3 regions of the Alkalihalobacillus sp. NPDC127517 genome follow, and region 3 is predicted to be linked to each of the others. Evidence: predicted binding sites of a transcription regulator. Region 3 holds the regulator's gene; each other region holds the start of a gene.
What was found. Region 3 encodes LexA, which represses DNA repair genes until DNA is damaged. Its sites were predicted from a motif close to CGAACATATGTTCG; they were not measured.
Positions count from the first base shown of each region.

Region 1: a site for LexA is predicted at 1,277-1,290, ahead of ACQKKO_RS10025 (DNA polymerase IV). Genes of this name have one in related genera too.
Region 2: a site for LexA is predicted at 1,797-1,810, ahead of ACQKKO_RS19985 (DNA polymerase IV). Genes of this name have one in related genera too.

Region 1 is NZ_JBNNQX010000006.1:192,147-195,431, reverse strand. It holds gene ACQKKO_RS10035 (M20/M25/M40 family metallo-hydrolase) at 1-905, shown strand, start outside; gene ACQKKO_RS10030 (hypothetical protein) at 964-1,170, opposite strand; gene ACQKKO_RS10025 (DNA polymerase IV) at 1,322-2,560, shown strand; gene ACQKKO_RS10020 (hypothetical protein) at 2,640-3,285, shown strand, end outside.
Region 2 is NZ_JBNNQX010000022.1:13,016-16,300, forward strand. It holds gene ACQKKO_RS19970 (hypothetical protein) at 200-1,210, shown strand; gene ACQKKO_RS19975 (hypothetical protein) at 1,230-1,493, shown strand; gene ACQKKO_RS19980 (hypothetical protein) at 1,516-1,656, opposite strand; gene ACQKKO_RS19985 (DNA polymerase IV) at 1,854-3,089, shown strand.
Region 3 is NZ_JBNNQX010000010.1:131,085-134,369, reverse strand. It holds gene tkt (transketolase) at 1-71, opposite strand, end outside; gene ACQKKO_RS14980 (DUF896 domain-containing protein) at 200-439, opposite strand; gene ACQKKO_RS14975 (YneB family resolvase-like protein) at 526-1,203, opposite strand; gene ACQKKO_RS14970 (hypothetical protein) at 1,184-1,414, opposite strand; gene lexA (transcriptional repressor LexA) at 1,566-2,195, shown strand; gene ACQKKO_RS14960 (carbohydrate ABC transporter permease) at 2,402-3,285, opposite strand, start outside; gene ACQKKO_RS14955 (carbohydrate ABC transporter permease) at 3,276-3,285, opposite strand, start outside.

The DNA of each region.
Region 1 (3,285 bases), on a different contig from region 3:
CTCCTATCTACTTTACCTCCCATATGGATACCGTGGATCCGGGTAAACAAATTAAACCAAGAGAAGAGAACGGATATATTGTAACGGATGGAACAACCATTCTAGGAGCGGATGACAAAGCTGGACTTGCAGCAATGTTCGAAGCGATACGAGTGTTAAAAGAAGAGAAACTGGAGCATGGAACCATTCAATTTATCATTACGGTTGGTGAAGAGTCTGGATTAGTTGGAGCAAGAGTGCTTGAGGCGGACCGGATCTCTGCTGAATTTGGATATGCACTCGATAGTGATGGACCAGTAGGGGATATTATTGTAGCTGCTCCAACCCAAGCAAAGATTCATGCTAAGATTTTTGGGCGTACTGCACATGCAGGAGTAGAGCCAGAGAAAGGGATCTCTGCTATTACTGTAGCAGCTAAAGCCGTATCCAAAATGCCTTTAGGAAGAATTGATCATGAAACAACAGCTAATATTGGTCGATTTGAAGGTGGTAGTCAAACAAACATTGTATGTGATTATGTTGAGGTTCTTGCTGAGGCGCGTTCGCTCGAAGAAGAGAAACTTCATAAGCAAGTAGGGAAAATGAAACAGGCATTTGAAGAAGCGGCTGAGATGATGGGTACTTCTGCTGAAGTACATATTGAAATTACGTATCCAGGTTATAAGAAATCTGATGCAGACCAAGTGGTACAGATTGCACAAGCTGCTATGAAGAAAATAGGGAGAAAATCAAGATTGCTTGAAAGTGGGGGCGGTAGTGATGCAAACATTATTGCTGGTCTAGGCATTCCTACTGTAAACCTAGCAATTGGATATGAGAATATCCATACAACAGATGAAAAAATGCCACTAACAGAATTAGTGAAATCTGCAGAGGCAATTATAGCCATTACTCAAGAAGTATAGACATATAAAAAAGGACAATTGCTTAAAAAGCATGTCCTTTTTTTCATGTTTCATGTTATTAATGAAGGAATGTCATAGAGAGGTTGTTCGTTTGACCAAATTCTAAACTTTCTAAGATCATTTCTTCAGTATCTCCAATTTGTTCAGATATTTCAGTAATGGTAGGTGTAAATCCTGTCGTTTGTTTGTGCAGGCGGAGATAAGTAAATACCTTTCGTAAAGTGATGTCGTACTCTGATATCGTATGGTTCACTGTAAAGGTCATGTTCTGCCGCACCTCCCGTATACATAGTGGGAATTTTTTAATAACCTAGTATAATACCACCTTATACCATTCGTTATCAAGTAGCAAGTAAACTTTCTTTTAAAAACGAACATTCTTTCGTATAATAAGGTGTATAGAAGGAGGGTTTTCCATGCGAATCTTATTTCATGTCGATATGAATAGCTTCTTTGCTTCGGTTGAACTATCGTTTAGACCGGAATTAAGAGGCAAACCAGTTGCAGTAGCTGGTAGTGTGGAGGATCGCCGTGGCATTATTGTTACTAGTACATATGAAGCACGTGCAAAAGGTGTAAAAACCGCCATGCCTGTCTGGCAGGCGAAGAAAGCGTGTCCTGAGCTTATCTTATTAAAATCAAACTTTGATCGCTATCGCACAGCGTCAAGAAACATGTTCGAAATCTTACGCTCATATACATCGTTAGTTGAACCCGTTTCAATTGATGAAGGGTATATGGAGGTGACGCAATATCATGGACAGGTTCATCCTTATGCATTAGCTGAGCAAATCCAAGAGCACCTTCTAAGAGACATGAATTTGCCGTGTAGCATTGGAATTGCACCCAACAAGTTTCTTGCAAAGATGGCGAGTGATATGAAAAAGCCAAATGGAATTACGATCTTACGTAAAAGAGAATTACCCCAAAAGCTTTGGCCACTTCCAATCCATGAAATGCAAGGGATTGGTAATAAGACGGTAAGCAAGTGGGAAAAAGCAAATATTCTCACCATCGGAGATCTTGCTCAGGCAGATCCTCTTTTTATTGCCGAGAAGTTTGGCTCTACAGCACTTAAGCTCCAAAAAAAAGCCCAGGGTAGTGATGATCGACCAGTAAATCCAGACTCCATTCACGAATTCAAAAGCATAGGCAACTCTACAACTTTACCTAGAGACACATCAAACGAACAAAAGATTGAAACTATTTTAAAGCAGCTATCGGATTCAGTCAGCGACCGATTAGCAAAAAAGAATGTTGTGGCATATGGTATTCAACTTACGATTAAATATCACGACTGGAAAATCACAAATAAAAGTGAGAAGGTCTCAGATGCGTTTCATACAACAGACGAAATCTATCTTCGTGCTAAGGCATTATTTAAGCGCGCTTGGAGCAATAAGCCTGTTCGACTTCTAGGTATTAGTACGTATGATCTTGTTGATAGGCAAGGTGCGTTTAAACAACTAAACCTATTCACCCAAGAAAAAGATCAAAAGGATTATCAATTACAACAAACGATGCAAACCATACAAGATAAGTTTGGTCAGCATTCTCTTATAAAAGGAGCGAACGGATATGAAGCAAGAAAAAAATGGATGGAACAACGTTCGTTGCGCGGGACAAGCCTTGAAAAACCAGATCAGCAGGAATAACTAGAATAAGTATCTATTAACTAGAAGAACAAAACAACCGATATGATATGTAACAGATCGCAGGGCGGGAGTGTATGGAATGCAGGTGAATTCTCTAACTAGTGGGAATGTGGTTCCCAGTGAAAAACCATTGAAGCAGGGAGAAGTGTTGCGCGGAGCAACACTTAAGCCGATATCGGACACAGAAGCAATGATAAACGTTCGTGGAAAAGAAACAACAGTCAAAGTAGATGGTAAGATGCCTACATCAAATCAAGCTACCTTCATTGTTACTTCAGTAGACGAAGATGGGATTCGTGTTCAAGAATGGAATCCTAAAGGGTCAGGCAACTCATCCAAGCTTGGAACTGGGTCTCAAGCTCCTCTTGATCCTAATGATTCCTTATCAAATGAGGCCGTCCGTAATACGAGGGGCTCTCTAATGGAAGCAGCCATTAAGTCAGGCATCAGCCGTCCGTCTGCATTATTACTTGACGCCATGTCACTCGTTCAAGAAAGTGGAAGACCTCTTTCAGAAGAGACCATTCGCGAACTTTCAAATTTCTTAAAATCATCATCTGACAAACCAAAACTCCAAACGGTTGAAGTGTTACTTTCGAAAGATCTACCTGTTCGAGAATCTCATTTGCAAGCCATCCACGAGACCCAAACGGGAAAACCGCTAAATGAGATTGTAAGAGGTCTTGAACAACAGCTTCAACCAAAAGATCAGAATGTAACTAGTT
Region 2 (3,285 bases), on a different contig from region 3:
AAAAAACCCCCACTGCATTTTTAAAGTTTGAACTGTTTGGCGACGGTAAACTTTAAAAATTCTACATCAGTGATGGAGGCTTTTTTCTGTACTCATATTTAGTTATGATTAAGTTAATCATATCATAATAATGGCGTACATTAAAGCTTTTTCCTCTATTTATTGCTGGATGTTAGTGGGCATAATTGGAGGATTTTTTATGTCGTACAGAAATCTGTTACTACATGAATGTCGTTCACTATCCAGGTTTAAGAGCCTTGATGCGTTTAACGAGTCATTCATGTATGCCATGAAAGAGTATAAAGACCAATTCAGTAAAAGTGAATTGGTAGCAATTAAAGAGATCAAGAACCGTGGTGTAGCTGCTTACGGTGTGGTAGGAGCCAAGCTAGGAACCATTATTAAAGATGCTGCACACCGTTTAGGTTTTATTTGTCCATCACGCCGTACCTTTGAGCGCGCGATCACGAAGGCGAAAAAGCTAGGTATCTTAAAAGTGGTCAATCGGAAACAAAAGGACCAAGCCGGGAAGGAAAAAAATATCCTCGGTCATAGTATTTATGTATTTGAATTGTTTTCGTCTGATACACAAATGGCGGAGCGAGAGCCGGAAAAATTGGCGGAACGAGAAAATGCTGAAGACCCTTGTCCTACTAGTCATTCTGACGAGAAAGAGGAGTCTGATACTAGTGAGTTTAATGCTCGTTCTTTAAAATCTTTAAAGATACGTACCTTAGACGCGTCTTTCACTCCATCTTATGTACCTGTTGAATTTAAAGAACATGTACAAAGATACTTTGATAATGCTGAACTGATTAAAAATCTATGGCTGCGTGTGAAGATGGATAAGAAAAAAGAGAGTAAACGCCAAGCACAGGTGGAGAAGAATGGCGGAACTCTAGCAGACTACTACGCATTAGAAGTATTGGCCGCAAAAGAGGCATTTAAACAGACGATCTATGCGAAAAAGAAAAATAGAATACAATCGAATCTGTATAAGTATTTCTACGGAACCTTTCACAATGTTCTCGCGAAAGAGATCAATGTTCACTATCCGAATACAGATAATCCATTCTTAAAAGCGATGGATGTCATCTTGAACATGAAAGATGCTGCGGTGAAACCAAAACAACAAGTGACAGCTTTATTTAGCCATGAAGAGGAAACCACCTTAGATGATTTTGAGGCGATTAATGCGGAATTTAACTAACCACGAAAGGTTGATGTATATGTATTCGCAAGCGCAAGAGTCGGTAAAGTCGTTTATCTTTAGTCCGAAAATCAAATGGTTCGTGATCGTAGGCGTGGTTCTTTTCCTTTTGGCGACGTATACACAAGAGGTGTTGCTACTGCTCGGAGGACTGGTGCTGTTGTTTATGGGAGGCGTGATGCTTTATCTTGTAGGGAAGTACGTCATTCTGATTGGATTGCTGGTGGCTGCAATTGTTGGATTTATTGCGATCATAGGCTTGATACTTGGAATCTTTTTATAAAAAAGAGCCTTGAAAGGCTCTTTTAAAGAGGTATATCTACTTTTGACGAGGTAGTATTCAGAGGTATATCTACCTTACTTGCTTCCTGTTCAACCAATGGTGAAAAAAAGAGGGTTGCGACGATAACTATAGCTGGAACAACCAACATTAGTTGTTTTCTCATGCGATGTTCACCCCCTTATCAACTAAACTAATTTTTAATTTAGTTTTAAATCGATTGGCGAGTTCGGTATATTTCAACGTTTGCTCGTAATGATCATATTGTTTGAAAAAGTAAGATACATCCAATGCGAGTTCAGCAAGGGAACGTATATTCGTATATACTAGTTATAGATATACGATCGGTGAGGTGTATGATGAATGAGTGAGGTTATTTTTTTAGTGGATATGCAGAGTTTTTACGCCTCCATTGAGGTGGCAAAACATCCTTCTTATGAGGGAAAACCACTCGTTGTATCCGGTGACCCAAATAGACGAAGCGGCGTGATCTTAGCCGCCTCAAAGGAAGCCAAGAAATACGGGGTTAAAAATGCGGAACGTCTATGGGAAGCGCATCAAAAATGTAGTGATTTAATCGTCGTCCCTCCTCATATGCAAGACTACATCGATGCGTCGATGGAGATAACCAGGATATTAAAAGAGTATACCGATCTCGTCGAACCCTACTCAATCGATGAACAATTTATGGATGTTACCCATTCCAATCATTTATTCGGTGGCTATATGCAAACCGCAAAGAAGATTCAACAGCACATATGGGATACCATGCGTGTAAGAGCCAGGGTAGGGATTGGAGCCAATAAAATATTGGCCAAACTTGCTTGTGATAATTTTGCAAAAAAGAATGAGTCAGGTATTTATGAACTAAAAGCGGAGAACCTGGAACACACGCTTTGGAAACTCCCGGTTGAAGATATGTTTGGCGTAGGAAATCAAATGAAAAAACACTTATACAATCGAGGGATTCGAACCGTTGGCCATTTAGCCAATACCGATGTCGAGTTCTTCAAGAAACGTTGGGGGATACATGGCCAAGTCTTATGGATGAGTGCAAATGGGGTCGACTATTCGCCCGTCAAAACCTCCACACACGATGGCCAAAAAGCGATCGGGCATGGAATGACTCTTCCTTATGATTACGCGACGCGTAAAGATATTTGTGTGGTGTTATTAGAGTTGTGCGAGGAAGTGTGTTTGAGAGCGCGAAAAAACCACGTTCAAGGGTCGACGGTTTCATTAAGTGTAGCTGGAGCCAATTATGAAGTGCGAACCGGATTTCACCGTCAATTCACGATGCCCTATGCAACGGACTCTTCCTTAACGGTATTTAAGTATGTGTGTCAGTTGCTTGATCAATTTTGGGACCAACAGCCTGTACGAAGAGTCGGCGTATCCTTATCAAAGTTTACGAATGGCGACGCGATACAACTTGATTTATTTGATCATCATCAGCAGCAAGACGACCGACAGCTTGGAGAGGTCATGGATGCGATCAAAGCAAAATTCGGTAAAACTTCGATTTTACGTGCTTCTTCCTTACTCCCAGCGGGTCAAGCGTTGGAGCGAGCGGCGAAGATCGGTGGCCATTACAAGTAAAAACATATTCATATTGCATATGTTAACGTCAAACCCCCTAGATCTTAAGAAAAAGATCGAGGGGGTTTGGTACGCGGGCTGTAAAGAATGAGACTAAATATAATATGTGCTTTTCATGTTTTTGTTTTAGGAAAATAGCCCAATACATAAGATTTGGGCACGTTATTTGTAATTTAAGGTACAAAAGAAATAAAGA
Region 3 (3,285 bases):
GCTTTTTCTACACTATCAATCGACAATGTACGAATGGTGTTAATTGCAACTATTTCTGCATTTGTAGACATATGTATGTTCATCCTCCTGTAAAACTTCAATTTTCTTATTTCTCACTCATCATATACAATTCCCGTCAATTTCACAAGGTCAGACAACTATGATTGTTTGTAAAAAAGACTACTTTTATAAGTAGTCTTTAATGAGTATGACCATTAAAACGTTTTTTACTTTCTTTTAGTGCTTCTGGAGTGACATCTGTTCCTTCTTCGTCAACAACTTTTACAGAGTGTAGTTGATTTTTGAAAGAGTTTCGAAACCCTTTAAGATATTCTGCACGAAGATCTTTTTGCTCTTTTGCTTCAGAAAGAGTTAGTCCACTATCTTTTGCTTTTTTAGCAAGCTGATTAATACGATTTAATTTATCTTGGTGTAGCATGATGAACACTCACTTTCTAGATACAACTCAATTTGATCATTATGTTATCACGTAAGATAAAAACCTTCAACTTCACTGCTCAGAGGTTAATTGCTGGCATTAGACTCTACCTCTTTTTGTTTCATATACTCTTGATACCGGCGATGCACAGTTGCTTTTGACAAATTATATCCAAGCCCTTTTAATGTTGCAGAAATATCATAAAAAGCCAGTCCTCTTTCTCTTAAACGAATGATTTCTTGTAACGGAACATCCAAACGGTCTCGTCCGCCTCCGCCTAAGCTTGAAAAGTTCTGTTCAGGGTGGTAGCCATCTGCCATCGCTCGCTTCATCCCTCTACGGATCTTTAAATTATGAAGCTTTCTTTGATATTCCTCAACAATAGAAACAATACTTAAAACCATCTCATCAGCTTCTGATAGTTGCAACTGTTCATGATCCTGTAAAGTGAAGATATGGATACCAAATTTCTTTAGCTGATAGAGGAGTGCCATACGAGCATGTCCCCTAGCTAATCTTGTTTCGTCTTGTATTAATAAAATATCAAACGCTTTTTCTTTAGCTAGATCAAGAATCGTTAACATTTCTTCTCGATCAATTTCATACCCACTAGCTTTCTCTTTAATGGAACGAACAAGTGACCATTGCTTTTCTTTAACCATTGCGGCAAGTTCTTGCTCTTGTCTTTCAAGTGATGTTTGCTGCTCTTCTTTTTCCGTACTTACTCTACTATAAATAATGACCCTATTTGTCCGTTTTTCCATCACTTTTTACTCCATTACTAAATTTATACGCGTAATCCACATTTGCTGCTGGTACCCTTTCTACAACATTATCATATTGTTCGTCAACACGATCAACAATTTGCTGATCCATTTGGTCATTTGGAAGTAAAATCGTTATATACATAAGGCCTAATGTAATGATGGCTGCTCCAAGTAAAAAGAATTCCTGTCCTGTCCATTTCTTACTCATATCGCTCACCTCTAATAGAATGTTTGTTCGCCTTTTATATTAAAGGGAACATTCGTTTGTGTCAACTATCTTTTCAGAACTTATGTTTGCGTTACATATGTTCGTATGGTAGGATTTAAATACAAAGGAAACGTTAGAGGAGTGTAATAGAATGACAAAGCTTTCTAAACGTCAGGAAGAAATTCTTGGATTTATAAAAGTAGAAGTCCGCAAAAAAGGTTATCCACCTTCTGTACGTGAAATCGGCGAAGCAGTTGGGCTCGCATCAAGTTCTACAGTTCATGGTCATTTATCAAGACTTGAGAAAAAAGGCTACATCCGTCGCGATCCTACTAAACCTAGAGCAATTGAAGTACTAGATTTAGAAGAAATGGTAGGGGCTAGCGAAAATCCTAAGCGTCAAGCAAGCTATGCACCCATCATCGGTAAGGTTACCGCTGGTCTTCCTATTACTGCGATTGAAAGTATTGAAGATTACTTGCCTCTTCCAGAGCATATGACGGCTGATGACAATACATATGTGTTAGTAATTGAAGGGGAAAGTATGATTGAGGCTGGAATCTACGATGGTGACATGGTGATTGTTAGACAGCAGCAGACTGCTAATAACGGAGACATTATCGTTGCCATGACAGATGAAAATGAAGCAACGGTTAAACGCTTCTTTAAGGAAAAAGATCGAATTCGACTTCAACCTGAGAATGCATCAATGGAACCGATCATTCTTTCATCTGTTACGATTTTAGGAAAAGTGATTGGTGTCTTTCGGACGATTCATTAATTTTCTCATTAAACAAGCTGACCTCACTAGTCAGCTTGTTTTTTTGTCCTTGCCTCTTATTTTAGAAACGTTATATAATACGGTACGTGAAATTTTATTATTACTTGTTCTATCAGACAAGATGTTTTATTTGCTTATCCAATTCTTTAAAGACATGTAGCCAGGTTCTCCATTTGGAAAACCTGGCTCCTTGATTTGTATAGGGTTTACCCTTTCACACCTGTTAATGCAATTCCCTCAATGATTTGTCGTTGGGCAAATACATAAATGACGAGAACCGGAATAACAGAAATGGTTGCTCCTGCCATCATAAGTGGCCAGTTTGTCACATATAGTCCTTTAAATGTTGCTAGTAATAACGGTACCGTATATAAATCCTGATCACTTAAAAAGACTAACGGCTGGATAAAGTTGTTCCATATCCCGATAAACGAGAAGATCCCGAATGCTGCTAGAGCCGGTCTTACAAGTGGCAGAATGATTTTCCAATAAATATAAAGCGGGTTTGCTCCGTCCATAACAGCTGCTTCTTCCATCTCTTTTGGAATCCCCATAATAAATTGTCTGAGCAGGAAAACGCCAAAAGCGTTAAATAAAGCATTTGGTACGAGAATGGATAGGTGACTGTTCACCCAGCCGATCGTATCCATAATGATATATAAAGGGATTAGAGTCACTTGCATTGGAACCATCATGGTTGCTAGAAATGCGACAAATAAAAAGCGAGATCCTGGAAACTTAATCTTTGCAAATGCATATGCAGCCATTGAGCATGTGAGCAACTGACTAAATACAACAACAAATGAAATATAAAAGCTATTAAAATAAGCTCGACCAAACGGCATCGCACTTAATGAATCTGTGATATTACTCCACATAAATGGATCTGGAATCCAGACAGGTGGAACGGCAAAGATTTGCTCAAATGATTTTAAGCTACTTAATGCCATCCAAATAAATGGACCTGCCATCAAAAGTGATCCAATAATCAATGCAAGGTGGAGGACGATTTGAGATGGTCGTATTTTAGATTTCTTTATTTGACGCACTTGTTTTGGTGGTTGTTGTTCAATCGTTGTTTTACCTTCCT